Regions from separate parts of the Streptomyces sp. NPDC052496 genome, predicted to be linked through region 1. Evidence: riboswitches for the same ligand, from Rfam matches in the RefSeq annotation. Region 1 holds a riboswitch; the other holds the start of a gene.
The links. Region 1 has a riboswitch for glycine ahead of gcvP (aminomethyl-transferring glycine dehydrogenase). Riboswitches for the same ligand answer to the same signal wherever they lie in the genome.

Region 1 (14,831 bases):
CGGACACGCCGCTGGCGCCCAGCGAGAGCGCCAGGACCAGCACCGTCTCACCGCGCAGGATCCGCCGCGGCAGCCCGCCGGCCGCGCCCTCGTCCCGCCCTTCGTCCGGGCCCTGCCACTCCCGGCCGGGCGATCCCACACCGGTCACGGGACTCGCGTCCGACTGCACAGCTGCCTCCACTTCCGCACTTCCGACTTCCGCCCTACGGGACTACCTCACGACCGCACCACGGGGCTGTCTCACGACCGCGCTACGGGGCCACTCGCGACCGCACCACTGCACGATCGCGCTGACGCCTGGAACGTCATACCTTGCCCGAGACGGCTCCGGCGAGCCGCACGGGGCGTCGCCCCATCTTCGTAAACCTCGCCTCGACGACACGTACGGAGGAAGCGTTCCGAAGTGCGAAGGCGGGGATCGGGGATACGGTCACGGCACGTGGCGTTGCCCGGCTTCGTCTCCCGCACTACCGGCACGCCCGGGAACGAGCGAGTCCGGTCACGCCGGTGCCAGGGGGCGTCGGTCCGACGACCGTTGCCGTACTCCTGGCGCGGACGGTCGGGTCGACGGAGCGTCAGCTCACAGCGGGCCGCCCTGGAGGCGACGCACGGCCGTCCCGGAAGCGACGTACGCCCGCCCCAGAGACGACGTACGGAACCGCGCCCGCCCGCCCCTCAGCCCCGCCCCGCCGCCACCGGCGCGGCGGTCCACTCGACGGGCCAGGCGTGCACCGGCTCCCCCGAGTGCATCAGTTCGCTGTAGCGCTGGGTCATCGCCGCCAGCGCGGCGCCCCGGTCCAGGCCGCGGCCGAGCGCGTGGTGGTACGCGGCGGCCTGCCAGGACGCCCCGTTGACCCGGCGCCGGCAGCGTGCCTCGATCACGCCGAGGTAGTGGTCCCGGTCGACCGGTTCGACACCCCAGGCGTCCAGGCCGGCCGCGGCCATGGGCAGCAGTTCCTGACGTACCAGGCGGACGGCGGAGATCTCGCCGAGACCGCCGGAGCGGCCGGAGCGGGGCCACTTCAGTACGGCGTCGATGCCGCGGCGGCACGCGGTGTCGAAGTTCTCGGCCGCCGTGGCGAACGGCATCCGCGTCCAGACCGGGCGCGGCTCCTCGGCCAGGGTCCGCACCAGCCCGTAGTAGAAGGCCGTGTTGGCGATGACGTCGGTGACGGTGGGCCCCGCGGGCAGTACCCGGTTCTCGACCCTGAGGTGCGGGACGCCGTCGGCGACGCCGTACACCGGGCGGTTCCAGCGGTAGACGGTGCCGTTGTGCAGCACCAGCTCCGCCAGGCTCGGGACGCCGCCCTCGTCCAGGACGGCGAGGGGGTCCTCGTCCGAGTGGATGGGCAGCAGTGGCGGGAAGAAGCGCAGGTTCTCCTCGAACAGGTCGAACGGGGAATCGATCCAGCGCTCCCCGAACCAGGTCCGCGGACGCACCCCCTGAGCCCGTAGCTCCGGCGGCCGGACGTCGGTGGCCTGCTGGAACACCGGCGGGCGCGACTCGCGCCACAGTTCGCGGCCGAAGACGAACGGCGAGTTGGCACCGACCGCGATCTGGACGGCGGCGACGGCCTGGGCCGCGTTCCAGACGGCGGGGAAGCGGCCGGGGGTGACCTGGAGGTGCAGCTGCACCGACGTGCAGGCGGCCTCGGGCGCGATGGACGCCGAGGAGGAGACCAGCCGCTCGACGCCTTCCAGATCGATCTGGAAATCCTCGCCGCGCGCGGCCCGCATCTGGTCGTTGAGCAGGACGTAACGGTCGATCTCCGAGAGGTTGGAGGCGACCAGGTCCTCGGCGGCCAGCGTCGGCAGAATGCCGATCATCACGATACGGGCGGCGACTTCGGCGGCCTTGCGGTCGGCATAGGCCAGGCCCGTGCGCAGTTCTTCGGCGAGCTGGTCGAGGACGCGCCCGGACAACCGGTGCGGAAGGATATTGACTTCCAGGTTGCACTGGGCCAGTTCGGTCTGGAAATCACGGCTCGCGATGCGCTCCAGGACCTGCGAGTTCATCATGCGCGGCATACCGTCAGGGCCGGCGAGATTCAATTCGATCTCCAGCCCCATCAGGTTCTTGGGACGATCGAACCGCTTGTCGTTCAGGAGCCTCTGCAATCCCGTCAGACACTCGTGCAGCTTTCTTCGATAGCGTTGCCGGTCGGTGAGACCGGTACCGCCCGCCGCAACCTTCTCCCCCATCGAAGCGTCCCTCCTCATGACGACGGGCCCCGGCCCGGCGGGCCGTCCGGAGCTTCCGGCAGCGCCCGGGCCGCTGAACTCCCCGGCGGCACCCCGGCGATCGCGCTACGGTCGATGATGCCCGCCAATCCGATCGATAACGCCTCGGACGTGCGCCGGAACCGGTAGGCTCCCAGAGACGCGGGGGCTGGCACATTCCGAGGGCATACCGTCGGTTCCGGAGGCCGGATCATTGCGTCGCGGTAAACGCCGTCGAGATCCGGAAAATGACCGTACAGATCCGGCCTACCGTGTTCACGACGGAATAGCAGGCCGTCGCACCGCGCACCGCACAAAGGCACCGAAAACACCGCTCGGGCGGGTCCGGATTCCGCCTTGTCGGCAATCCGTGGAACGGCTAGCCGAAACACTTGGTGAACACACGTCGTATAAACTTCGCTGACGAGGCAGAGAGTTGGCGCCCAGCGTTGCGGTGTTCCACCGGGGCTGTGGCAAAGCGGCTGACCCCGCCGGGCCGACATCCCCGGTCGGCCAAGTACTGGCGCTCTGACCCCGCACGCTGACGACGCCGTCCGCACCATGCCCAGCACCACCGTGTCTCCCAAGTGAGAGGCGACCCACCATGCCGCTGCATGTTCCCCCTGCCCCCGCGCCTGCCCTCCGCAGCGTCCTCGCCGCCCTCGGTTCCCCCACCGCCGTGCGCGAGGCCCGCACCCCCGCCCTCCGTGCCCACCAGGGTCCGCTGAGCCCCGAACTCCCCCTTCCCGTACACGTGCTGGACGATGTCAGCCACCCCGCCGGGCCGCCCCGTACCCGGCTGACCGGCTGGCGCTTCCTGATCCGCAACGGCGAACGGGCGGTGGCGACCGCGGAAGCCATGCTCACGGCCGACGGCTGGACCTTCTCGCATTTCTGCGAGGGCCCCTACGTCACGTCGACCGAACGGGCACTGCGTCAGGCGGAGTCCGTACCGTCCCCGTACCAGCCACGGCTGCTGTCCGTGCCGGAGCTGTACATGCTCACCCTGTGGCTGCACCACGACATCGCCGCGGACGGCGCCGAAGGGGTGCCCGCCCCGGGTGATGTCCTCGTCCCCCTGGCACCGGCTCCGCCGGGCATCGCCGCCCACCGGCCCCACCGGGTGGCGGACCTGCTGCCCCGGCTGACCCTGCGCCTCGCGCCGGTGCCCCTCCTGGGGTCGCCGGCCTGAGACCCGGCAGGGGGTTTCTCCGCGGCGACCGGCCGAGGCCGTACGACGCAACCGCGCACAGAAGCACACCGCCTCACAGGAACGCGCCCCGCGCCCTCCACGGCCGCGGGGCGCTCCGCTGTGCTCACCCGCGCGGAGTACGTGTCCGCCCTGCTCCCAACGCCCCGTAAGGGGGACGCACTTGAAATGAACCGACCGCACGGGTGATGCGTCATTATCTAGTGAGTGCCGCTGCAGCCAAATCCCTGCGGAATCCGGCCCGTGGGGCAACACTGGTATCGACCTACTGAAACGGGGGAGCGGCCATGAGCATCTCGTCGAGCCGCAGGACGAATCAGACCACATCGCAGCGAAAGACATCATCCATGTGCCAGCATCAACCGCCGTGCCCGACCGCAGACTCCGCCGACCGGGAGGCCGCCCATCTGGTGGCGCACCACCCGGAGCAGGGCTGGAGCCTGCTGTGCAACGGTGTCCTCCTGTTCGAGGACACCGGTGAACTGCTGCCGGACGGCCAGGTCATCGCGCCGCACCGGGTTCTGGGCACGCCGCACGTGGCCGCCGCTGCCTGATCACACGGGCGCACGCCACCACGCGGAACCGCACAGCTCGGCACAGGCCGGCTGACAACACAGCACAACGGACAACAGGGCCCCCGGCGTCGACGCCGAGGGCCCTTCGCATGCCGCGCGACCGCGGACGGTGCGCGCCGACGGCGGATCAGCCGTCGTACTCCTCCATGGGCGGGCAGGAGCACACAAGGTTGCGGTCGCCGAACGCGCCGTCGATCCGGCGCACCGGCGGCCAGTACTTCTCCGCCGCCTCGACGCCGGCCGGGAAGACCGCCTCTTCACGGGTGTACGGGTGCGTCCACTCGCCGCTGAGCGCCGCCGCGGTGTGCGGAGCGTTGCGCAGCGGGTTGTCGTCCTGGTCCCACTCCCCCGAGCCGACCTTCTCGATCTCCCCGCGGATCGCGATCATCGCGTCGCAGAACCGGTCGAGCTCGTGCAGGTCCTCGCTCTCGGTCGGCTCGATCATCAGCGTGCCGGCCACCGGGAAGGACATCGTCGGCGCGTGGAAGCCGTAGTCGATCAGCCGCTTGGCGACGTCGTCGATGCTCACGCCGGTCGCCTTGGTCAGCGGCCGGACGTCGATGATGCACTCGTGCGCGACCAGGCCGCCGGGGCCGGTGTAGAGCACGGGGTAGTGCGGCTCCAGGCGCTTGGCGATGTAGTTCGCGCCGAGCACCGCGACCTGGGTGGCGCGCTTGAGGCCCGCGCCGCCCATCAGCCGGACGTACGCCCAGGAGATGGGCAGGATGCCCGCGGAGCCCCACGGCGCCGCGGAGATGGGGCCCACGCCCGTCTCGGGGCCCGCGGTGGGCTGCAGCGGGTGGTTGGGCAGGTACGGCGCCAGGTGGGCGCGGACGCCGACCGGGCCGACGCCGGGGCCGCCGCCGCCGTGCGGGATGCAGAAGGTCTTGTGCAGGTTCAGGTGTGAGACGTCGCCGCCGAACTTGCCGGGCTCGGCGAGCCCGACCAGCGCGTTGAGGTTGGCGCCGTCCACGTACACCTGGCCGCCCGCGTCGTGCACCGCCGCGCAGATCTGCGTGATGTGCTCCTCGAACACGCCGTGCGTGGACGGGTAGGTCACCATCAGCACCGCGAGCTGGTCCCGGTACTGCTCGATCTTGGCGTGCAGGTCGTCGGTGTCCACCTCGCCGTCCTCGCCGGTCTTGACGACGACGACCTTCATGCCGGCCATCACGGCGCTGGCGGCGTTGGTGCCGTGCGCGGAGGACGGGATCAGGCAGACGGTGCGCTGCTCGTCGCCGTTGGCGCGGTGGTACGCCCGTACGGCCAGCAGACCGGCCAGTTCGCCCTGGGAGCCGGCGTTCGGCTGGATGGAGACCTTGTCGTAGCCGGTGACCGTGGCGAGACGTTCCTCCAGCTCCGCAATCAGAGTGAGGTAGCCCTGCGCCTGCTCGACCGGCGCGAACGGGTGCAGCTGCCCGAACTCGGGCCAGGTGACCGGCTCCATCTCGGTCGTCGCGTTCAGCTTCATGGTGCAGGAGCCGAGCGGGATCATGCCGCGGTCCAGCGCGTAGTCCTTGTCCGACAGCCGGCGCAGGTAGCGCAGCATGGCGGTCTCGGAGCGGTGCTGGTGGAAGACCGGGTGCGTCAGGTACGCGTCGTCGCGCAGCAGCTCCGACGGCAGCGCGTCGGTGACGGCGGCGTCCAGCTGCTCGATGTCGGCCTGCACGCCGAAGGCGCTCCACACGGCGTGCACCTGCGCGCGTCCGGTGGTCTCGTCGCAGGCGATGCCCACCAGGTCGGCGTCGACCAGCCGCAGGTTGACCCCGGCCTCGCGGGCCGCGGCGACGGCCTCGGCGGCCCGGCCCGGCACCCGTACGGTCAGCGTGTCGAAGTACGCGCCGTGCACGACCTCGACGCCGCCCGCCCGCAGCCCCTCCGCCAGTATGGAGGCGTAGCGGTGGGTGCGGCGCGCGATGGCCGCCAGGCCGTCCGGGCCGTGGTAGACCGCGTACATGCCGGCCATCACGGCGAGCAGCACCTGCGCGGTGCAGATGTTGCTGGTGGCCTTCTCGCGGCGGATGTGCTGCTCACGCGTCTGGAGGGCGAGGCGGTACGCCTTGTCGCCGTCGGCGTCCACCGAGACGCCCACCAGGCGGCCGGGCAGGCTGCGGGCGAACTTCTCCCGTACGGCCATGAACCCGGCGTGCGGGCCGCCGAAGCCCATCGGGACACCGAACCGCTGCGTGGTGCCGACGGCGATGTCCGCGCCCAGCTCACCGGGCGAGGTCAGCAGCGTCAGCGCCAGCAGGTCGGCGGCGACGGTCACGATCGCGCCCAGGTCGTGGGCCTGCTCGATGACGGCGCGCGGGTTCCGTACGGCGCCGGAGGCACCGGGGTACTGGAGCAGCACACCGAAGACGCCGCGCTCGGCCACCTCGGCCGGGATGCCCTCGGACAGGTCGGCGACCACGACCTCGACGCCGGTCGGCTCGGCACGGGTCTCGATCACGGCGATGGTCTGCGGCAGACAGTCGGCGTCGACCAGGAAGACGCCCTGCTTGACCTTGCCGACGCGCCGCGCGAGGGCCATCGCCTCGGCGGCGGCGGTGCCCTCGTCCAGCAGCGAGGCGCCGGAGGTCGGCAGTCCGGTCAGGTCCGCGACCATGGTCTGGAAATTGAGCAGCGCTTCGAGCCGGCCCTGGGAGATCTCGGGCTGGTACGGGGTGTAGGCCGTGTACCAGGCGGGGTTCTCCATCACGTTGCGCAGGATCACCGGCGGGGTGAACGTGCCGTGGTAGCCGAGACCGATCATCGGGGCGAGCACCTGGTTACGGTCCGCGAGCGCCCGCAGCTCGGCCAGGACCTCGGCTTCGGTACGGCCCTGGGGCAGACCCAGCGCCTCCGCGCTCTTGATCACGTCCGGTACGGCGGCCGCGGTCAGTTCGTCCAGCGATCCGAACCCGACCTGCGCGAGCATCTTGGCCTGGGCCTCCGGGCCGGGGCCGATGTGCCGCTGCTCGAACGGGGTGCCTCGTTCCAGCTCGGTCAGGGAGCTGCGGGTGGTGGTCATCTGCGGGGGCCTCCTGGTCGTTTCGACCTACGCGGGGCACCACGGCGCTGGTGCCCGGACGGCCTCCCCCTCTGTCATCTCAACCTGAGAGCTTCACCGGCCCCGCGAGCGGCACCGGCTTTCACCGTCGGTGAGGAGGGGCTTCCGGCGCTGTGCCCGTCCGTGGCCCGCCCTGCTTTCCAGAGTGACCTCGTCCATGCGGTACGTGAGCCTGAGAGATTCCGGGGAGGAGTTGCTCCTTCGGCGCCTCCGCCATGATCGACGAAGGACTCTCCCGCATGGGGTCTGCAGCCGTTCGCCAGCCTACCAGCGCGGCGAACGGGCGTTCCTTCGAGTGGCCAGGGCATGAATTGTGCCGTTTGGTAGTTGTCACAAGGCAGTTGCGACCACTTGGAGGGACCGTGCAGACCGATATCGATCCCCGCAGCTTGATCGGCCGCAAGGCGTTCGACAAGAACGGAACCAAGATCGGCACCGTCGACGAGGTGTACCTGGACGACGCGACCGGTGAACCGGAATGGGCGGCCGTACGCACCGGGATCTTCAGCCGGGACGCGTTCGTACCCCTGGAGCCCAGCGATCTGGTCGACGAGGCGCTGCACGTCCCCTACGACCGCAAGCTGATCCGGGATGCGCCGGACTTCGGGGTGGGCCGCCACCTCTCGCCGGAGCAGGAACTACAGCTCTACCACCACTACCGTCTGGACATCCCGGCCCCCGATCCCGTGCCCGGCTCGGACGCCGCACCGGCCGACACCGAGTTCGGGAGAGTGGCGGGCGCGGAGGACTGAGGGGCGGGGGCCGAGGTGCCCGCGCCGGGAAGGCCAGGGGCCGGAGTGCCCGTTCCGGAAAGATCGGGGTCCGGGCTGCCCAGGACGGGAGGGGCAGGATCCGGGGTGCCCGGGACGGAAGGGGCAGGATCCGGGGTGCCCGGACCGGGCGGGGCGGGGTCCGGAGTGCCCGGACCGGGCGGGGCGCCGGTGTCCTTCCGGTCCCCCTCCGGCCCGCCGCCCACCAGCGGCAGCGGCTCACCGGGCCGCAGCGCGGGGTCGTCGACCGGGAACGTGCGGACCCGCCCGGGTCCGCTCCACGGCTGCTCGAATCGTACGGTCACCCGGCCCACGCCGCTGCCCTGCACCCAGCCGGCGCCGTGCTCGTCGTGGACCACGTCGAGCCCCGGGAGCCACCGCCGGGGCCGCTCGGGCTCGTCGGCGGCCATCCGCGCGGCCTCGTCGGCCGCCCGGCGCTCCCGCTCGGCCTCCTCCTCGGCGGCCTTCTCCGTCGCCAGCTGGGCGAACAGGTCCTCCTGCGTGAAGTCGGCGAGCCCGGTCACGCCCACGCCCAGCAGCCGCACCCCGCCCGTCGTGTCCACCAGGTCCAGCAGCCGGGCCGCGGCCTCCCGCACCACCCCCGGGTCGTCCGTGGGTCCGCGCAGCGTCTCCGACCTGGTCAGCGTCGAGAAGTCGTAGTTACGCACCTTGATCACGACGGTCCGGCCCGACCGCCCGGCCGCCCGCAGCCGCTGCACGCACCGGTCCGCCAGCCGCGTCACCTCCGCCCGCACCCGCGTCCGGTCCGTCAGGTCCACCTCGAAGGTGTCCTCGACCGATATGGACTTCGCGTCCCGCTCGGCCACCACGGGCCGCTCGTCGCGCCCCAGCGCCATCGCGTACAGCCCGGCGCCGTGCGCCCGGCCCAGCAGCCGGACGAGCTCCGCCTCGCCCGCCTCGGCCGTCTCGGCGACCGTGTGGATGCCCGCCCGGCGCAGCGTCTCCGCCGTGGCCGGGCCGACGCCGGGCAGCGTGCGCACCGTCATCGGGCCGAGCAGCTCCCGTTCCGTGCCCGGCTCGATGACCACGAGACCGTCCGGCTTGGCCTGCTCCGAGGCGATCTTGGCCAGCATCTTGGCGCCGGCCAGCCCCACCGACCCGGTCAGCCCCGTCTTACGGGCGATGTCCCGCCGCAGCCGCTCCCCCACCGCCCGCACCGCCGCGGTGTCCGGCTCGACGCCGCCCGCCTCCAGGTCCACGAACGCCTCGTCCAGGCTGAGCGGCTCCACCAGTGGCGACAGCTCGTGGAGCAGCTCCATGACCTGGTCGCTGACCTGGCGGTACAGGGTGAAGCGGGGGGTCAGGTACGCCGCGTTCGGGCAGCGGCGGCGGGCCTGGGCGGTCGGCATGGCGGAGCGCACGCCGAACACCCGGGCCTCGTACGACGCCGTGGAGACCACGCCGCGCGGGCCGATCCCGCCGACCACCACGGGTTTTCCGCGCAGGCTCGGCTTGGCCGCCTGCTCGGCGGCCGCGAAGAACGCATCCATGTCCAGATGCAGGATCGTCGGCGCACGTCTCACACGACTGATGCTCCCCCACACCACTGACAATCGCGCCGACCGGCCCCGCCGGGCCGCCCGGCGGAACGCCCCTGAGGCGCACTGAGAGGCGCTGTACGAGGCGTCTGGGCCGTGTGCGGTGTCGTGTGGATGCTGATGCGGCAGAGGCGCGCGAGGCCGCCATGACGGGCGTACGCGACAGCCGCACGCCTCGATACGCCGACGCATGCCCCGCTGTCCCGGCCGACGCCGCCCGCCCCGTACGTACGGCCGCACGCCCGGTACGTCCGCGCGCTCAGCCCGCCCGGTTGCGCCGGCGCGCCAGTTCGTCGTGCGGGTTGTGCCGGACCAGTGTCTCGCCGGTGTCCACGCGCTCCCCGTGGAGCTGCGACAGCGCACCCTCCACGTCGCGCCAGACCACGCCCACCGCGATGCCGAAGACGCCCTGCCCGCCCTGGAGCAGGTCGACGACCTCGTCGGGCGAGGTGCACTCGTAGACCGTCGCACCGTCGCTCATCAGGGTCATCCTCGCCAGGTCGGACAGCCCGCGGGAGCGCAGGTGCCGGACGGCGGTGCGGATGTTCTGCAGGGAGACCCCGGTGTCCAGCAACCGCTTGACGATCTTCAGGACGACGACGTCCCGGAAGTTGTAGAGCCGCTGGGTGCCCGACCCGTAGGCGGGCCGCACGCTCGGCTCGACGAGCCCCGTACGGGCCCAGTAGTCGAGCTGGCGGTAGGTGATGCCCGCGGCCGCGCACGCCGTCGGGCCGCGGTAGCCGATGGTCTCCGCACCGCGGTCCCCCGGCACCTCGGCAGTCTGTGCCGGGGTGCGGTCAACAGCCCCGGGGTGGAGGGGCAACGCCCCTTCCGCCGCCGTACCGTCGCCGGTGATTGCCACGCCGACCTCCGTCCTCCACGTCCCGGACGGGACCTGCCTTATCGACGGTATGCAGTCACTCGGGGTGCGTCAACGATCGCCGCGCTCGCCACGCCGAGTGATAATCACCCTGCGAGTGGTTTCTCGTGCCCCCGGACGGGGAAAGGCTACTCGAATGCGCGGAAGACGGCCCTCCGCGCACCCGGCTCACTGACTGTTGGTGCCGAAGTCCTCGGGCGAGATCTGGTCGAGGAACTCGCGGAACTTCTCCACCTCGTCCTCCTGCTCGTCCGGGATGGCGATGCCCGCGTCGTCGAGGACCCCGTCGGTCCCGTAGATCGGCGTACCGGTACGCAGCGCCAGCGCTATGGCGTCGGACGGCCGGGCGCTGACCTCGACACCACTGGCGAAGACCAGTTCGGCATAGAAGACCCCCTCGCGCAGGTCCGTGATGCGGACCTGGGTCAATTCCTGGCCCACCGCTTCCAGCACATCCTTGAAGAGATCGTGCGTCAGCGGCCTGGCAGGGGCCATCCCCTGCTGGGCGAAGGCGATGGCGGTGGCCTCCCCCGGCCCGATCCAAATGGGCAGGTAACGATCGCCTCCTACCTCCCGTAGGAGCACGATCGGTTGGTTGGAAGGCATTTCCACCCGGACACCCACGACATCGAGCTCGTTCACACAGCAACCCTAGGACGTGCCCGGCCGGTTTGGGTAGTCGGGCCACCCATTGCTCACGTCAGCCGGACCCGCAGGGCCGATTGGACCAGTGCCGCGTGCAGCCGTACGGACAGGGTGGCCAGCTCCCTGGCCGTGGCCTCGGCATGCTGCCTGGTCTGCGGATTGCGGTGGCGGCGCAGCGGCGCCACGACCTGCTCGACCAGGTTGGCCTCCCGTTCGGCGGCAGCCTTGACCGCCCGCAGATGGCGGGGTTCCAGTCCGAATCGTCCCAGTTCGGCGACGAGCTTGGCGACCGTGACGGCCTCGATGTCGTACCCGCCGTCGGCGTCCGGGACGATGAGCCCGTACGCCTCCCAGTCGGCGAGCTCCGCCTCCTCGACCTCCGCGGCGGCGAGCAGCTCCGCCCGGCCGATCCGGGCGGCCGTGGGCCGGTCGCCGGCCGGCTCGCCCAGCCCCTCGAACAGTTCCCCCGCGGGCGCGGCAGGGGCCGGCAGCTGCACCTGTTCGCCGCGCGCGAGCGCGTCCAGGTGCTCGCGGATCACTTTCAGCGGAAGATAGTGGTCACGCTGCATCCGCAGGACGGCCGCCAGCCGGGCGACGTCGTCCGCGCTGAACTTGCGGTATCCGGACGGGGTACGCCGCGGCTCGACGAGCCCCTCGGCCTCCAAGAAACGGATCTTGGAGATGGTGACCTCGGGGAACTCGTCGCGCAGCGCGTTGAGCACCGTACCGATGCTCATCAGCTTGCCGTCCGAGGTGGTACCGGCGGACCCGGCACCCCCCGGCGCAGTGCGGTGCATATGCCTTCCTTGGCCGGTCAGAAGCCGACGCCCCGCTGGCTCGCGTAGAAGACCAGCCGGAACTTGCCGATCTGGACCTCGTCACCGTTGGCGAGCGGCACCGAGTCGATGCGCTCACGGTTGACGTACGTGCCGTTCAGGCTGCCGACGTCGGCGACGGTGAAACCGTCCTGGCCGCGGCGGAACTCGACGTGCCGGCGCGAGACCGTCACGTCGTCCAGGAAGATGTCGCTCTGCGGGTGACGCCCGGCCGTCGTCAGGTCGCCGTCCAGCAGGAAGCGGCTGCCCGAATTCGGCCCGCGGCGCACGACCAGCAGGGCCGAGCCCATGGGCAGCGCCTCGACGGCCGCCTGGGCCTCGGGCGACAGCGACGGGATCTGGGTCTGGCCCGTCGTCTCCGCGTCGTACGCCTCCAGCCCCGAGATGGAGATGGTCGAGGTCGTCTCGGAGGCACGCTCGGCCTGCGCTCCGGGGCGCAGCGGCGCTCCGCAGTTGGAGCAGAACCGGCTCGCCTCGGCGTTGCGGTGACCGCACCTCTGACAGACCGGCAAGGCAACCCCTCCACCCGTGTTCGCGGCCGACGGCCCCTGGGAACCTATGCGGCCGGGCACGGAGGGGTCAACAGAACGGTCACCCGGCGCCCCGGGGCCACCGACCTGGTCGCGGAAGAGCGGACGCTCCCCGCCGGCACCGCTCTCCTCGGGCCGGCCCTGGGCACGGTGCTTCGCCGCGCCACTGCCGCCCTCCTGGCGTGCGCTCTTGCCGAACAGCTTTGCAAACAACTTCACGGGCGATTCCCCTTGAACGAAACAGACCCGCCCGTGGGGCAGGACGAACCCTCGATGCACACACCGGCCGATCCGGACATCCTGTTAACGTCCGTGGCCTTCACACAGTTTCCACCACGCGGCACCCGTACGGTGCGCCGACCCCCCGCTACCTCGTGCCCGACCCGGGGCGTGCCCCCACGTCGCCGGCTCACCGCGATGACGACCGAGCGTAGTCAGGCCGCTTCGCCTCCCGCAAGGCGTCCACGATGATCTTCTCGTCACGGCTCACAGACACAGTGGCCTGCTCCTTTTCCAAAGTCTGCACCACACCGCCAGGGATGTTCAGCGCCGGTTCCAGGTCCTCGGGCTTGCCGATCACCTTGAAACGGTACGGCTGGGTGACGCGTTTGCCGTCCACCTCCACGCCGCCACGGACGTCCGACAGATACGAATCGGCCACGATCCGTACGTCGTTGACCTGAATGGCCTCGGCGCCGGCCGCCCGCAACTCCTGGACGGTGTCCAGCAGTTTGTCCGCCTCGACGGAGTGCGTCGGGTCGTTGATGGTGAGGTTGATGCCCGGCCCCTGGGCCGCCACCGTCCCCGCCAGCACCCCGAGCTGCTGCTCCTTCTCCACGGTCTGCTTCCGGGCCTCCTCGGCCTGGTCCGAGCTGTTCTCCAGCTCGGTCTTCTGGCCCTCCAGCCTGCGCTGTTCATCCGTCAGGCGTTGCGAACGGTTGTCCAATTCATCCAGGATGCGCACCAGGTCCTCCTGCCGCGCACCCCGTAGTGCACTGTTGTCACTCGTGGAACGTACCTGAATTGCCAGGCCGAGTCCGAGAATGAACAGCAGCAGGGCGACGATCAGTTGAGCGCGGGTCAGCCGCGGCGGCCACAGACCGGCCACCAGGCGCTGCCGCCCGGTCATCCCCGGCCCCCGCGTGGCGGACTTCGCCGCCCGCTCCGTACCCGCCTGCGGCGCCTCGTCCGCGGCGTGTCCCTGGCCGTCCTGCGGGGCCCGCGCCCGGCTCTCCGGGGGCATCGGCCGTCGGTCGGCCGGCCGGTCCGGTTCCGGCGCCGTACCGCCCCGCTCCGCCTTTTCGTCCCGCTCGGGGTTCTCGTCCGTAGCCATCGGCATCAGGCCCTGAAGACGTGCCGGCGGATGGCCGCGGCGTTGGAGAAGATGCGGATGCCCAGTACGACGACCACACCGGTGGACAGTTGGGCGCCGACGCCGAGCTTGTCGCCGAGGAAGACGATGAGCGCGGCGACCACCACGTTGGACAGGAACGAGACGACGAAGACCTTGTCGTCGAAGATGCCGTCCAGCATCGCGCGCAGACCGCCGAAGACGGCGTCCAGCGCCGCGACGACAGCGATCGGCAGGTAGGGCTCGACCACCGTCGGCACCACCGGCCGGACCACAAGCCCGACCACGACTCCCACGATGAGGCCCAGTACGGCGATCACGATGTGCCCTTCCCTGTGTCGGCGCCACCCGCGGCGCCGGCCTTCGGCTGTGCTGTACGTACGATCAAACTGGGCGCGGGCGGCAGCGTGACCTCGTTCTCGGCGGAAATCTTCGTACGGATCCCGTAGTTCTTGCGCAGGACGTCCAAGTACTGACCGTCCGCACTGTCCTGGAACGCGGTCGCGAGCCGGTGCCCGTCCCCCACCGCCAGCACCGTGTACGGCGGCACCAGCGGCTTGTTGTCGACCAGTATGGCGTCTCCCGCGGCTCTGATCGCCGAGAGGGAGGTGAGCCGCTGCCCGTTGACGGAGACCGCCTCGGCACCGGACGCCCACAGGCCGTTGACGACCCGCTGCAGATCGCGGTCGCGCAGCCGCCCGGTGTCCGAGAACCCGGTGCTCTCCCGCGGACCGCCGCCACTGGACTTCGCCGACTTGGCGTCGTCGACGACCAGTTTCACCCCGGGCCCGGTCACCTGCGTCGAACCGGCCAGCAGCGCCAGCAGCTCGGCCCGGTCGCCGCCGTGCTTCTTCAACGCCTCGCGCTGCATGGCACCCACGTCGTCGCGGAGCGCGTCGACCCGTTTCTGCACCGCGTCGGCGTCGGCCGTGCCGTGCTCGATACGGTTGATCAGCTCTTCGCGCTCCTTGGCCAGGGTGGGTGCCGATATCCGCGCCTGGGCGGCACCGACCGTCACCACCACCGCGGCCAGCACCAGGCCCGCCGCCAGCCCCAACTTCGCGCGCAAGGTACGGGGCAGGCCGCGCACCCCCGCCTCCGCCTTGCGCGCCGCCGCCTCCGCGTACCCGTCGTCCAGGGCGTGGTCCATGACATTGGTCAGCAGCGACATCGAGGCATCGGGGCGCGAGGCCTGGTGGGGGG
Region 2 (14,831 bases), on a different contig from region 1:
GCCGCCCTTGTCGTCCGAGGCGTTGACGATGCCCTTGGTGGCGGCGTTCGCCTCGGCCGAGCCGCTGCTCGAACCTTTGCCGCTGCAGCCGGACAGCAACAGGCCCGCACTGGTGAGGGCCGCGATCGTTGCGACCGGGACTGACCTTCGCATAATGGTCGGTTTCCCCTTCGTTGGTCGGAAACTTGGGTGGGGGACGCCGGGCGTACGGGCCCGGGCGGGGTCAGCGGCTGCGCGGGTCCAGCGCGTCCCTCAGGCCGTCGCCGAGGAGGTTGAACGCCAGCACGGTGACGAAGATGGCGAGGCCGGGGACGAGCATGTACTGCGGGTCGACCTCGTAGTACTTGACCGCCTGGTTGAGCATGCCGCCCCAGGACGCCTGGGGCGGCTGGATGCCGACGCCCAGGAAGCTCAGTGCCGCCTCGAAGAGGATGTTGGAGGGGATCAGCAGCGTCGAGTAGACGATGATCGGGCCCACCAGGTTGGGCAGCAGCTCCCGGAAGAGGATGAACGGGCCGCGGGCCCCCATGCCGCGCGCGGCGTCCACGAACTCCCGCTCGCGCAGCGAGAGCGTCTGGGCCCGCACGATCCGGCCCATGTACGGCCAGTTGAAGAAACCGATCACGAAGATCAGGACCGAGATGTGCAGCGGCAGCCCTTCGAGCCCGAAGGCGCCGCCCTGGAGCGAGGCCGAGATCGCGATGGCGAACAGCAGCAGCGGGAACGCCAGGAAGACGTCCATCAGCCGGCTGATCAGCGCGTCCACCCGGCCCCGGTAGAAGCCGGCCACCACGCCGAGCACGGTGCCGATGGCCACCGACAGCAGCGTCGCGCCGAACGCCACGATCAGCGAGACCCAGGAGCCCTCCAGCACCCGCGCGAGCAGGTCACGGCCGAACTTCGGGTCCACGCCCAGCGGGTGGTCCAGGCTCATGCCGCCGAGGTCGCCCTTGGGCAGCGTGGTGTTGGGGTCGATGAGGTCCTGGTTCGGGCTGTTGGGGTCCAGGCCCAGCCAGGACTGGACCGGCCGGGAGAGCGCCGCGATCAGGATGAGCAGGATGACAACGATGGCACCCGCTACCGCGACCTTGTCGCGCCTGAAGCGCAGCCAGGCGATCTGGCCGAGCGAGCGCCCCTCGATCTTCTTGCTCTCGACGCCTTCCAGCACCGCTTCCGGCTGCGCTTCGGCAGCCGCCCCGGTGGTCTCGATCGGTGCGGTCACGGTGCCTTTGACCCCTCTCGGCCGACACTGCCGGCCCATGCGCGCCGCGGTCAGGCGGCCTGGTTCACATCACTGGTGCGAGTGGTGCTTGCGGTGCAACTGGGAGAACTCTGGAACAGCTGGAGCAACTGAAGCGTGGAATACGGACGTTGCGGGTACAGGTGTTGCAGGCCTTACGGATGTTGCAGGCGGAGCAGACGTCGCGGAACGTCACGCGACGACGAGTGGTGCATCTCGTACACAGGGCCGAAACCCTCTGCTGCGGGAGTCTTCATCCGATTCGCGATCACTCACCAGCCCTGACCGGGAATGGATGCGCAACTGTGATGTAGCCCACGGGCTTCCGTTATGCGGACAGCGGCCCCGACTGAGCGGGGTGCACGGAGGTGCGCGGGGGTCAACTTACGGGCGTGAGGTGCTATTTCGGGCTGCGGGTGGCGGGGGGGGGGGTGACGGAGGGCGGCCGGGGGCGATGCGGTGGGCGCGGCGTGGGCGCGGCGATGCAGTAGGCGCGGCGTGGGCGCGGCGATGCGGTGGGCGTGGCCTGGACGCGGCGATGCGGTGGGCGCGGCGGGCATGGTGGGGGTGACGGGCGCGCGGCGCGGTTCCGGCTCGTCCCCCTTGGGTAACCCCCTGCTGGGGGAGCGCGGCCGTTCGATTTGCCCTCATAGGCGCACGGGCGGCCCGGACGCCGTGAGCCCGCCGGCGTGAACCGGCAGCTCGGCGTGGGCCGGCGGCATGGCGCGAACCGGCGGCATGGCGTGGACCGGCAGCTCGGTGCGAACCGGCCGCTCGGCGTGGACCGGCAGCTGCCGGGGCCGGGGCCGGTGCCGCACGGAAGGGTTGTCAGTACGGGCGCGGGTAGCCGTAGCCGTACGACGGTCCGGGAGCCTGGGCCGGCGCGGGCACCGGGCCCGCCGCGTAGGCGTCGCGGTCGAAGAACGGCCGCGCGTTGGCCCGCATCCACATGCCGACCGGGTCGTACTCGTCGTTCATCGCGACCGTCGAGACGGGCAGCCCTTCCGGCACCGCGCCGATGGACTGCTGGATCATCAACCGTACGGAGTCCACGGCCGCTTGACCCGTGTCGTACAGATCCAGGCCGATGGCCAGGTACGGGGCGCCGAGCGCGGGCTGCACCCAGGCCCGGCGCAGGGAGCGCACCGCGGGCGTGCGGTGCGCGTTCTGCCCCAGCAGGGCGTAGAACTGGGGGATCTCGATGGCCGGTTCGGTGATCCGCAGCGGGCCGGCCGGCAGCCGGTCCAGGCCGCCCGCGATGCGCCGCAGGTCCAGCCACGGGATGCCGACGCCGCCGCCGGGGGCGTGCGGGTTGAGCCACAGGCCCCAGCGGTCGGGGAAGAGGGTGGCCGCGATGTCGCGCCCGTAGACGACCTCGTGGGCACGGTTCCAGCCGCTGGCGGCGAGCTCGGGGGCGGAGGTCACGCACGGCGCGTAGCCGAGGCCGTCGACCTCCATGTTGCCGTACTGCGCATCGGGCGAACCGGCCTGGCCGTGCCAGAGCAGCATCCAGACCTGCCCGGCGGCGAGTGCCTGCAGCAACGCCTCGTAGGCGTCGTACCGGCCGGGCGAGACCTGCTGCAGCATCTGCTCGACCTGCCCGGCAGCCGCTCCCTGATGCGCACCCGCGCTCACGTGGTCCGTCCCTTCCTGTCGGCAGGCACGTGGGGTACGCCTGCCGGTTGCAACAACAGCTTAGAGCCTGCGTCCGGACCCCGGTCGGATCAGCACACGCCGCTTGCGGTCACCGGACGGAGCACTCCGGGCGCACCGGGGCGCCGGGGGCGCGGGCTCTCAGGCGATGTCGCGGGAGTAGAAGGGCCGGACCCGCTCCAGCATCCAGTCGGCGACCGGGTCGCCCTGGGCGAGGTCCAGCATGACCAGTTGGACGGGCCAGGTCAGCGGCGTCCCGCCGAGGGCCCGGCCGAGGGCGGCGGTCACCGCGTCCCGTACGGCCGGATCATGCGGTGTGACGGCCGCGGCGTCCACCTGGACGCCGACGAACAGCGCGGGCGCGTCCCCCTCGACGCTGGCCAGCGCGCGGCGCGCGGTGACCACGAATCCCGCGGAGGAGAACTCCAGCCCGGCCGCGGCCAGGAAGTCCACCGGCTCCTCCTGCCAGTCCGGCTCGAACAGCCGGACCCGGGCGCCGCTCGGCGCCCCGGGCAGGTCCGGGCGGCCGGTCCGGCACAGCTCGGCCACGGCGGCGGGCGGCAGCGGTACGCCGACGGTGCCCTCCGGGTTGACGGCGATGCCGATCAGCGGCGGCAGGCCGCGTGCGAACTCGACGGCCGGCGCGACGGTGAAGGAGAGGTGCGGCCCGGCCACCCGCTGGAACTCCTGCTCGGAGCTGAAGACCGGGACGTAAGCGGCCGAGTCGATCTCGACGGTGGGCAGGTCCAGGCCCGCGCGGCCCATCCCGGCGCTCTCGGGGCCGCCGCCCTTGGGCAGCGGCACCCATATCCGGCTGCGGCCCAGCACCTCGACGATGCGGGCGCCCGCACCGGGGTGCCCCACCGAGGCGGTGAGTACCTCCTCCAGCTCGTTGGCGGGCCACTCCAGCCGCGGAATGCCCTGCTCCGGAAAGTCCATGTCCACCCGTCCGCTCGTCACCATGCGTACCGCGTACCGCTGGTACCGCACACCACCGGCACCGCGTACCGCCGCGCGCCGCTCGCACCGCGCGCCGCCCGTACCGCGCCTTACCTGGTCGACGACCCTAACGCCAGCAGGCGGCGGGAGCCCTGGTGCGTCCGGATGACCACCGAACGCGCGCGAGCGGTTGCGGACCGTACACACCCCTCTCAAGGTGGCTCCAGGGTGATCTTGCCCTGCCGTTCCTACAGAAAGGCACGTCTCCTGATGGCAACGCACCGGACCGCCTCCGCCCTCGTCTGCGCCACCACCGCCGGCGCCCTCGCCTTCGGCATCACGGGCACCGCTACCGCGGCGGAAGAACCCGAGCCCCCGGTCCGCAACCACAGCATCATCGTCGACGACATCAGCCGGCTGGCGGACGCATCGGCCCGGCTGGCCGAGAAGACGGCCGACGACCGCGGCCACTCCGTGGAGGTCAGGTCCGCCCGCACCCGTGTGGACACGGTCCTGCAGGACGCGCTGCGGTTGGCGGACATGCTGAACGAGGACTCCGACCGCACGGTGACGGCCGACGCCGTGCGGCTGCGCAGGGTCTCGCAGGACCTGCGGACGCAGCTGGACGAGCTGTCCGAGTACCGGGCCCCGACGCCGGGTGAGGAGGCCGACTCCGCGAACCTGACCGGCGCGGTCTCCCGGTCCGTGACCGACATCTTCAAGATCCTGGGCATCGACCGGCTGCTCGGCGGTCTGCAGCAGCAGCCGGGCGCCCAGCCCGCGGCCCCGGCGGCCGACCGGCCGGCCCGGCCCGCCGCGCAGCCCGCCGGCGACTCGGAGGAGGCGGACGACCAGTCCGCCGCCCAGCCGAAGGCGCCGACCAGCGACCCGCAGCCGGCCGCCGGCGACCAGCAGGCCGCCGACCCGCAGCCGGCCGCGGACGCGCCGCACCGGCAGGCCGCCGAAGCGCCGCAGCAGCAGGGTGCCGAGGCAGCGCAGCAGGGCTCGCTGCTGCAGTCGGTGCTCGGACTGCCGGGTCTGCTGCTCAAGTCCCTGGGCCTCTAGATCGCCCGGTGCCGAGCGTCCGAAGGAGGCGCGGATGCGGGAGATACGCCTGGACTAGGACCGGTCCTGACGGGCCGTACGGGATAATCCGTACGGCCCGTCAGGCATCCGGCATTACGGAGTGAACCTTGACGGACCGCCCGACGGACGGGCGGGCTCCGGTCCGCGGGCGGGCTTTGGTCCGCGGGCGGGCTCCGGTCCACGGGCGGGCTTTGCTCCGCGGGCGGGCTCCGGTCCACAGGCGGGCTCCGATCCGCAGGCGGGCTCCGATCCGCAGGCGGGCTCCGATCCGCAGGCGGGCTCCGGTCCACGGGCGGGCTCCGGTCCGCCTCGAAGATGGCGCCTCACTCGAAAACGATCTCCCGCAGCGCTCCCGCCGCCGGCCGGTCCAGCAGGACGGCCGAGGTGAAGCCCGCGGGGAGCCGGGCCGCCTGGGCGCGGGCGGTCAGCCGCCGCACCGCGCGCCGGTGCCGGGCGAAGGCGTAACCGGAGACACCGCGTCCGCGCGAGCGCTGCCCGGACAGCGCGACCTCGGGCGCTACGTCCAGCAGCACCAGGTGCAGGCCGCGCCCGCCGCGCCGGGCCTCACGCGCGAGCCAGCGGCGCACCCACGCCAGCGTGCCGCAGTCGTGCACCACCACGCTGCCGCCGGATCGCAGCGCCCGCCGCAGCCCCAGGTAGTGGGCCGCCCGGACCAGCGGCCGGTAGAGCGCGTACGGCAGCCGGCGCAGCCGGCCGCGCTCCCAGCGCTCCCGTACGTCCTGCGAGTCGATGCGGTGCACGGCGGCGCCCTGCTGGTCGAGGGCGGGCACCAGCCGCAGCATGAGCGTGCTCTTGCCGCTGCCCGGCAGACCGGAGACCACCACCACGTCGCCCGCCGCGAAGTGCAGCCCGGCCGTCTCGCGCGCGGCGCCCCCGTCCCTGAGGTCGACGACGTCCGTGACCGGCGCGTCCGCCGCGGCCCGCGTCCGGCCGGGGCGGACCACCCCGAGCGACGGCCGCCGGGCCCCCGGCACCACGGCCGGAGCCGGTTCCGGGACACAGCCCGGGGGCGCGCCTCCCGAACTTGTCGCGAGTGCGGCCTGCCTGTGCACCGTGATCCCCTCCCGGTCCGGTGTCGTCCCCTCAAGGGACTGCGTCCCTTACCCGCAGAGTGTCAAGAAAAGGTAATGCGCTTCAAGGAAATCCCACGATTCGTACAGTCCCAGGACACTGTCGTGACACCCCTGCGAACACCGGTACGACCAGGGCTCCTGTATCCGGCGATCCCGTGCGATGATGTGCGCGCCCAGTGCGGGACCGCGGCTCAGCGCGCGCGTCGCCGTACGGGTGCCACGCTCAGCCAACTGCATACCGGCCGCTTGAATCCGCGCGGGAGAGTCCCCGGCCGTCACGGCGGGGCGCCGAAGGAGCAAGTCCTCCCTTGAATCTCTCAGGCCCCGATACCGCGCGGGCGAGGCAGATCTGAAAAGCGGGCCGCCGTGGCGTGGCTCCACCCAAGGTGCAAACCGGGACCGGTCACGGCCTTCCGGTGAACCTCTCAGGTTCCGATGACAGATGGGGAGACCGTCCTGTCACCCATGCCCGGGAGCCACCACCATGACCGAAGCCCCCCGCCGCACCGCGCTGGACGCGACGCACCGCGCGCTCGGCGCGACCATGACCGACTTCGCCGGCTGGGACATGCCGCTGCGCTACGGCAGTGAGCGGGACGAGCACGTCGCCGTGCGGACCCGCGCCGGCCTGTTCGACCTCTCGCACATGGGCGAGATCACCGTCACCGGACCGCGCGCCGCCGACCTGCTGGACTTCGCGCTGGTCGGCAACATCGGCGGCGTGGCCGTCGGCCGCGCCCGCTACACCATGATCTGCAATGCCGAGGGCGGCATCCTGGACGACCTGATCGTCTACCGCCTCGGCGAGACGGAGTACATGGTCGTCGCCAACGCCTCGAACGCGCAGGTCGTGCTGGACGCGCTCACCGAGCGGGCGGCCGGCTTCGACGCCGAGGTGCGCGACGACCGGGACGCGTACGCGCTGCTCGCCGTACAGGGCCCGGAGTCCCCCGGCATCCTGAAGGGCCTCACGGACGCCGACCTGGACGGCCTGAAGTACTACGCCGGGCTGCCCGGCACCGTCGCGGGCGTGGACGCGCTGATCGCCCGTACCGGATACACCGGTGAGGACGGTTTCGAGCTGTTCGTCCGCCCGGCGGACGCGGTCGCCCTCTGGGAGGCGCTGACCGCGGCGGGCCGGGACGCGGGCCTGGTGCCGTGCGGCCTGTCCTGCCGGGACACGCTGCGCCTGGAGGCGGGCATGCCGCTGTACGGGCACGAGCTGACCACGGACACCACCCCGTTCGACGCGGGCCTGGGCCGGGTCGTGAAGTTCGAGAAGACGACGAACGGCGGCGACTTCGTGGGCCGCGCCGCCCTGGAGGCCGCCCGGGACCGCGCCGCGGCCAACCCGCCGCGCAAGCTGGTCGGGCTGATCGCCGAGGGCCGCCGTGTGCCGCGCGCCGGGTACCCGGTCGTGGGCCCGGACGGCGCCGTCATCGGCGCGGTCACCTCGGGTGCCCCCTCCCCCACGCTCGGCAAGCCCGTCGCCATGGCGTACGTGGACGCCGCGCACGCCGCGCCCGGCACCGCCGGTGTGGCGGTGGACATCCGCGGCACCCACGAGCCGTACGAGGTCGTGGCGCTGCCCTTCTACAAGCGCCGGAAGTGACACGCGTACCGCCGTCCCCGCCGCGTTTCCGTCTCACCTGTCAAGACCCCTGCAGCAAGCACGCCACCGTATCCAGGAGAATCAAGACATGAACAACCCCCAGCAGCTGCGCTACAGCAAGGAGCACGAGTGGCTGTCGGCCGCCGAGGAGGGCGTCTCGACGATCGGCATCACCGAGCACGCCGCCAACGCGCTCGGCGACGTCGTCTTCGTGCAGCTTCCTGAGGTCGGCGCCACGGTCACGGCGGGCGAGACCTGCGGTGAGCTGGAGTCGACCAAGTCCGTCAGCGATCTCTACTCCCCCGTCGACGGCGAGGTCACGGAGATCAACGAGGACGTGGTGAGCGACCCCTCGCTGGTGAACACCGCCCCGTTCGAGGGCGGCTGGCTGTTCAAGGTGAAGGTCAGCGGCGAGCCGGACGACCTGCTCTCGGCCGACGAGTACACCGCCTTCACCGGCTGATACGCCCACCCGCCGCCCGGCGGGGCCGTGCGCCCCGCGAACCCCAGGAAGAGTCATGTCGCTTCTGAACAGCTCCCTCCACGAGCTCGACCCCGACGTCGCCGCCGCCGTCGACGCCGAGCTCCACCGTCAGCAGTCCACCCTCGAAATGATCGCGTCGGAGAACTTCGCCCCCGCCGCCGTCATGGAGGCCCAGGGCTCGGTCCTCACCAACAAGTACGCCGAGGGCTACCCGGGCCGCCGCTACTACGGCGGCTGCGAGCACGTCGACGTGGTCGAGCGGATCGCCATCGACCGCATCAAGGCGCTGTTCGGCGCCGAGGCCGCGAACGTGCAGCCGCACTCCGGCGCGCAGGCCAACGCCGCCGCGATGTTCGCGCTGCTCAAGCCGGGCGACACGATCATGGGTCTGAACCTCGCGCACGGCGGGCACCTGACCCACGGTATGAAGATCAACTTCTCCGGCAAGCTCTACAACGTGGTGCCCTACCACGTGGACGACGAGACCGGCCAGGTCGACATGGCCGAGGTCGAGCGCCTGGCCAAGGAGACCCGCCCGCAGCTGATCGTGGCCGGCTGGTCGGCGTACCCGCGCCAGCTGGACTTCGCGGCGTTCCGCCGGATCGCCGACGAGGTCGGCGCGTACCTGATGGTCGACATGGCGCACTTCGCGGGCCTGGTGGCGGCCGGGCTGCACCCCAACCCGGTGCCGCACGCGCACGTCGTGACCACCACCACGCACAAGACCCTCGGCGGTCCGCGCGGCGGTGTGATCCTGTCCACCCAGGAGCTCGCCAAGAAGATCAACTCGGCGGTCTTCCCGGGCCAGCAGGGCGGCCCGCTGGAGCACGTCATCGCGGCGAAGGCGGTGTCCTTCAAGGTCGCGGCCAGCGAGGAGTTCAAGGAGCGCCAGCGGCGCACCCTGGACGGCGCGCGCATCCTCGCCGAGCGCCTGACGCAGTCCGACATCACCGAGCACGGCGTCTCCGTGCTGTCCGGCGGCACCGACGTGCACCTGGTCCTGGTGGACCTGCGCAACAGCGAGCTGGACGGCCAGCAGGCCGAGGACCGCCTCCACGAGGTCGGTATCACGGTCAACCGCAACGCCGTCCCGAACGACCCGCGGCCCCCGATGGTCACCTCCGGCCTGCGGATCGGCACCCCGGCGCTGGCCACCCGCGGCTTCCAGGCGGAGGACTTCCGCGAGGTCGCCGACATCATCGCCGAGGCGCTCAAGCCGTCGTACGACGCCGACGCGCTCAAGGCCCGGGTCACCACCCTGGCCGGCAAGCACCCGCTGTACCCGTCGCTGTGACACCGGTCACGCGGACCGCGCCGGGGCGGCCCCACGGGGCGTCCGGCGCGGCCGTGTGACGCGTTTCATGAAGTACGCCCCGAAAAGCGCCGCCCAGGCGGTGTCTGCGGGGTGAACAGGCCGTATGTCCGGGGTCGTTGGCCTCGGACCTACGGCCTTTCCGTCCGCCTTACGGCGATTTCGCGCCACATAGGCTGAGGCCGGCCCCTCGACGTCGCGGGGCCCTTCGCACCACAGCAGGACGGAACACGCACGGCAATGGACATGAGCGCGGGCAACCGCAAGGGGATCGGTCTCTTCGCCCTGACCATGATCGGCATCGGTTCGATCTTCGGCTCCGGCTGGCTCTTCGGCGCCGGCTCCGCCGCCCAGGTGGCGGGCCCCGCCGCCCTGGTCGCCTGGGTCATCGGCGCCGTCTTCATCGGCATGATCGCGATGTCCTACGCGGAGGTCGGCGCCGCGTACCCGATCCCCGGCGGCATGGCCCGTTACGGCCACCTCTCGCACGGCCCCGTACTCGGCTTCCTGACCGGCTGGGCCGTGTGGATCGCGGTCGCCTCGCTGATCCCGATCGAGTCCATCGCCGCCACCCAGTACATGTCCTCCTGGGGCTTCGGCTGGGCCCAGGGCCTGGTCGACCCGGCCGGCAACCACCTGACCGCGGCCGGCAGCGGCGTGGCGCTGCTGCTGACCTTCGCGCTGTGGCTGACCTGCTACTGGTCGGTCCAGCTGCTGGCCCGCGCCAACACCGTCCTGACGCTGGTCAAGTTCGCGATCCCGGTGCTGGCCGTGGCCGCGCTGATCGCGTCCGGCTTCCACACCTCGAACTTCACCGCGCACGGCGGCTTCGCCCCGTACGGCTGGCCGGCCGTGCTGACCGCCGTGACCACCTGCGGTGTGGTCTTCGCCTTCAACGGCTTCCAGGCCGTGGTCAACCTGGGCGGCGCCGCGAAGAACCCCGGCCGGGCCATCCCGGTCGCGCTGGTCGGCGCGCTCTCGCTGGGCCTGCTGATCTACCTGGCCCTGCAGACGGCGTTCCTCGGCGCGGTGCCGCCCGAGCAGCTGGCACAGGCCGGCGGGTGGCACGGGGTGAACTTCAGCTCGCCCTTCGCCGACCTGGCCAAGGTGCTGATGCTGCACTGGGTCGTCACGATGCTCCAGTTCGGCGCCTTCATCTCGCCGGCCGGCTCCAACATCGCCAACGTCGCGTCCGCCGCGTACATGGTCCAGAACCTCGCCGAGACCGGCTTCTTCTCCAAGAAGCTGGCCGCCGTGCACCCGCGGTACGGGACCGCCCGGCCCGCGATGTGGCTCAACCTGGGCTTCTCGGTGCTGCTGCTGGTCACCGTCGGCCACAGCTGGAGCGCGCTGGCCGGCGTGATCTCGGCGGCCATGGTCATCTCGTACCTGATCGGCCCGATCGCGGTGGGCGTCTTCCGGCGGACCAGGCCGGAGCTGCCGCGCCCGTTCCGGCTGCCCGCGGCGCAGGTCCTCTGCCCGCTCACCTTCGCCTTCGCGGCGTGCGCGCTGTACTGGTCGAAGTGGCCGGACACCGGCAAGGTCGCGCTGCTGACGCTGGTGGCCGCGCCGGTCGCCGCGGTGGTGCTGCGGCGGCGTGGGGAAACGAAGCTGCGCCGGCAGTTCGCGCCCGCCTGGTGGCTGGTCGGCTTCCTGGCCTGGATGTCCGCGGTCTCCGCCCTCGGCAGCCCGGACTTCGGCGGCCACGGCGTCATCCCCGGCGGCCTGGACATCGCCCTCGTCGCGCTCTCCGCCGTCGCCTTCTACTTCTGGGCCGTACGCGCCGGAGTCCGCGCCCACGAGGCGGGCCTGACGGGCGCCGCGCCCGCGATCGGCAGCGAGGCCGGTCCCGGGCCGGGGCTCGGCGCTGAGACCGGCGCCGGGCTCGCGTCCGGCACCGGCGCCGACCTCGCGCCCCGTACCGAGAGTGACCCCGCCCTCACCCCCGGGAGCGCTGATCCCGCCGTCGACGCCCGGGCCGGCTCCCCTGCGTCTTCTGCCGTTGCGCCGGAAGACAGCCGTCCGACGGCCTCCGTCTGAGAGTCTGTCCGCCGTCCGGGTTAGGCTCGACAGTCGGCGCAGAAACGTACCTTCCGTTTCTCCCGCCCCTTTGCTCCACCGTCCACCACGAGCAGACAAGGGAGTCCGCCACCGTGGCCATCTCCGTCTTCGACCTCTTCTCCATCGGCATCGGCCCGTCCAGCTCCCACACGGTCGGCCCGATGCGCGCCGCCCGGATGTTCGTCGGGCGGCTCAAGAAGGACGGTCTGCTCGCGCAGACGACGGCGGTACGGGCCGAACTCTTCGGCTCCCTCGGCGCCACCGGCCACGGCCACGGCACCCCCAAGGCCGTCCTCCTCGGCCTGGAGGGCCACTCCCCGCGCACCGTGAACGTCGAGACCGCCGACGACGAGGTCGAGCGGATCCGCAAGAGCGGGCGGCTGCGGCTGCTCGGCGCCGAGATAGGCAGCGACCACGAGATCGCCTTCGACGAGTCGACCGAGCTGATCCTGCACCGCCGCCGCTCCCTGCCGTACCACGCCAACGGCATGACCCTCTTCGCGTACGACGCCGGCGGCGCGCCCCTCCTGGAGAAGACCTACTACTCGGTCGGGGGCGGCTTCGTCGTCGACGAGGACGCGGTCGGCGAGGACCGCATCAAGCTCGACGACACGGTCCTGAAGTACCCCTTCCGCACCGGCGACGAACTGCTGCGCCTCTCCCGCGAGACCGGCCTGTCCATCTCCGCCCTGATGCTGGAGAACGAGAAGGCGTGGCGTACCGAGGACGAGATCCGCGCCGGACTGCTGGAGATCTGGCAGGTCATGCGGTCGTGCGTGTCCCGCGGCCTGTCCCGTGAAGGCATCCTCCCCGGCGGCCTCAAGGTCCGCCGCCGCGCCGCCAACGGCGCCCGCGCCCTGCGCGCCGAGGGCAGCCCCGAGGCCCACGCGATGGAGTGGACCACCCTCTACGCGATGGCCGTCAACGAGGAGAACGCGGCCGGCGGCCGGGTCGTCACCGCCCCCACCAACGGCGCGGCCGGCATCATCCCCGCCGTCCTGCACTACTACATCAACTTCGTGCCCGGCGCGGACGAGGACGGCGTGGTCCGCTTCCTGCTCGCCGCCTCCGCCATCGGCATGCTCTTCAAGGAGAACGCCTCCATCTCCGGCGCCGAGGTCGGCTGCCAGGGCGAGGTCGGCTCGGCCTGCTCGATGGCGGCCGGCGGCCTCGCCGAGGTCCTCGGCGGCACCCCCGAGCAGGTGGAGAACGCCGCCGAGATCGGTATGGAGCACAACCTCGGCCTGACCTGTGACCCGGTCGGCGGCCTCGTCCAGATCCCGTGCATCGAGCGCAACGGCATGGCCGCGGTGAAGGCCGTGACGGCGGCCCGCATGGCGCTGCGGGGCGACGGCCGCCACCACGTGTCCCTCGACAAGGTCATCAAGACCATGAAGGACACGGGCGCCGACATGAGCGTGAAGTACAAGGAGACGGCCCGGGGCGGACTGGCGGTCAACATCATCGAGTGCTGAGGCCCCTCCGGGCCCAGTCCCCGGGGGGCGGTCCCGCCTCACCTACTCCCTTGTGCCCCCTCCCTCCAGGTCAGGCACAGGCCTTCTCGACCTCCCGCAGGAACGCGGTCCAGTCCGGTATTCGGCGGCCTGGAACCGCGCTCCTCAGCGTGAGCCGGAGAGTGGTGTGCAGCGGCCAGGGCGAGTTCATGATCGCCTCGTTGCGCCGGGCCAGCCGGGCCAGTTCGGCACGGGTCGGCATGCGGTCACTCTTCTTCCCGTTGCACTTCGCGTGGGCGGCGGCGAGGTTCCAGAGGGCGTCCAGGTCGGGGCCGTACCAGCCGTTGACGCCGCCGTAGCGGCGCATGAGAGCGTGCGGGAAGACGTGGTCGACGGCGGTCGGGGCGCCGGATTCCAACGGCTCGTCGCAGATGTGGCAGCGCCCGTGCTGGAAGCCGGCGACGGCCTCGGCGACGCCGGTGACCGACCGGCGCCGGCGTCGGTCCGTGAGGTGCAGGGTGTCCAGGTCGACGTGGACGCCCTCCTCGATCAGGCTGCGGCCTATGCCGGTCGCGAAGCTGCTTTCCACGATGCTCCAGCGGGCGTCCAGCTCCGCGCGGAGCCCTTCAAGCTCGTACGAGCGCGCCACCTGGCCGAGGGCCGGGCTGAGCCGCACCGTGCGGTGGCGTCCGCGGCCGGCGATCTCGTAGAAGCGGTGCGGTACTTCGCCGCCGCCGTGGTGGTGGAACTTGCGCATGACCATCCCCGGCATCGACCGCTCCGCGGCCTCCAGCAGCCGCTCGGTGGGGTGCCCGAGACGGCGGGACTCCTCCCTCTCCTGCGCCGCTACGGTCAGGAAGTCCGTCGCCCCGCGCTCCGCCTCGCTTCCCGGCGCCTGGGGTGCTCGGCGTTCGAGGAGGGTCATCCCATACGTGGCAGTGGTGTAGAAGACGTCAGGGGTCATGTCGGGTTCTTCTCGAAGGCCAGGGATGTCCAGTGGACGGTGTCGCGGCCGAGGTGATCCTGGGCGGTGCTGCTTCGGAGGGGGCGGAGGCCGTGGTGGGTGGCGAGGGTGATCGTTTCGGGGGCGGGGATGTCGTACATCTGCCGGTCGGGGGGCGGGGGGCCGTGGCGTAGGGAGAGGAGCAGCCGGCCGCCGGGGGCGAGGAGGGTGTGCAGGCGGCGCATCGCGGCGGGGCGGTCGGGCTCTTCCAGGTGCATCCAGACGGCGGAGAGCAGGATTGCGTCGAAGCGCCCCGCGTCGTCGCCGAGGCGGGACAGGGCGGGGAGGGAGTCCGCGAGCCAGCGGATCGCGGGGGAAGGGTGCAGGCGGCGGGCGACGCGGCGGAGTTCGGGTACGGGCTCGACGGCCAGGACGTCGTGGCCGAGAGCGGCCAGCGCGGCGGCGTCCCGGCCGGTGCCGGCGCCGATGTCGGCCACGCGGGCCGGGGCGGCGGGCAGCAGGGGCAGGAAGTCCCGGTGCACGGTCTCGAAGCGGACGCTCTCGTACCGCTCGGCCAGTGCTGCCGCGGCCTGCGCGTAGTACGGCTGGACGCCTGCCGCGTCCCCGGCCGTCCGCCGTCGTGCGCCGCCGTCCTCGGCGTCCGCTCGTCCGTTCGTCGTCATGTCCGCACCCTACGGCCGGCCACTGACAATGCCCTCCGGCCCGCGCGTCCGGCCCTTCACTTGCCTATCTCCCAGGCGGTGGGCGGCAGTTCGCGGGCCCGCAGGTAGATCTCCATGGCGCTGCCGGCCGGGGCGAACGGGTGGACGCGGGCGCCTTCGAGGCCGGCCAGTATCCGGGCGCAGTGGTGGACACAGCCCGCGACCTCGCGGCCGTGCGGGTAGAGGATCGTGGCCGCGTCGTGCGGGCCTTCGCACGGGGTCGGGTCCGGG

Region 2: linked by a shared signal. The riboswitch ahead of gcvT (glycine cleavage system aminomethyltransferase GcvT) and the one ahead of gcvP (aminomethyl-transferring glycine dehydrogenase) in region 1 are both predicted to bind glycine.

Annotation. Positions count from the first base shown of each region.
Region 1 covers NZ_JBFAUH010000004.1:338,998-353,828, forward strand. Annotated here, with positions in the region: gene AB0L45_RS08660 (CPBP family intramembrane glutamic endopeptidase) at 1-73, opposite strand, end outside; partial or broken gene AB0L45_RS08665 (bifunctional 5,10-methylene-tetrahydrofolate dehydrogenase/5,10-methylene-tetrahydrofolate cyclohydrolase) at 478-582, shown strand; gene AB0L45_RS08670 (glutamate--cysteine ligase) at 676-2,202, opposite strand; gene AB0L45_RS08675 (hypothetical protein) at 2,825-3,412, shown strand; gene AB0L45_RS08680 (DUF5999 family protein) at 3,778-3,984, shown strand; gene gcvP (aminomethyl-transferring glycine dehydrogenase) at 4,133-7,018, opposite strand; glycine riboswitch at 7,208-7,305, opposite strand; gene AB0L45_RS08690 (PRC-barrel domain-containing protein) at 7,420-7,809, shown strand; gene AB0L45_RS08695 (DNA polymerase IV) at 7,713-9,371, opposite strand; gene AB0L45_RS08700 (MerR family transcriptional regulator) at 9,646-10,248, opposite strand; gene AB0L45_RS08705 (bifunctional nuclease family protein) at 10,435-10,908, opposite strand; gene AB0L45_RS08710 (MerR family transcriptional regulator) at 10,962-11,708, opposite strand; gene AB0L45_RS08715 (FHA domain-containing protein) at 11,726-12,496, opposite strand; gene AB0L45_RS08720 (DUF881 domain-containing protein) at 12,687-13,610, opposite strand; gene AB0L45_RS08725 (small basic family protein) at 13,616-13,948, opposite strand; gene AB0L45_RS08730 (DUF881 domain-containing protein) at 13,945-14,831, opposite strand, start outside.
Region 2 covers NZ_JBFAUH010000009.1:97,545-112,375, forward strand. Annotated here, with positions in the region: gene AB0L45_RS14725 (ABC transporter substrate-binding protein) at 1-153, opposite strand, end outside; gene AB0L45_RS14730 (ABC transporter permease) at 224-1,222, opposite strand; gene AB0L45_RS14735 (enhanced serine sensitivity protein SseB C-terminal domain-containing protein) at 2,069-2,875, opposite strand; gene AB0L45_RS14740 (enhanced serine sensitivity protein SseB) at 3,035-3,832, opposite strand; gene AB0L45_RS14745 (hypothetical protein) at 4,103-4,897, shown strand; gene AB0L45_RS14750 (AAA family ATPase) at 5,242-5,997, opposite strand; glycine riboswitch at 6,260-6,355, shown strand; gene gcvT (glycine cleavage system aminomethyltransferase GcvT) at 6,497-7,624, shown strand; gene gcvH (glycine cleavage system protein GcvH) at 7,713-8,087, shown strand; gene glyA (serine hydroxymethyltransferase) at 8,143-9,402, shown strand; gene AB0L45_RS14770 (APC family permease) at 9,661-11,460, shown strand; gene AB0L45_RS14775 (L-serine ammonia-lyase) at 11,574-12,956, shown strand; gene AB0L45_RS14780 (HNH endonuclease) at 13,027-13,899, opposite strand; gene AB0L45_RS14785 (class I SAM-dependent methyltransferase) at 13,896-14,561, opposite strand; gene AB0L45_RS14790 (hypothetical protein) at 14,618-14,831, opposite strand, start outside.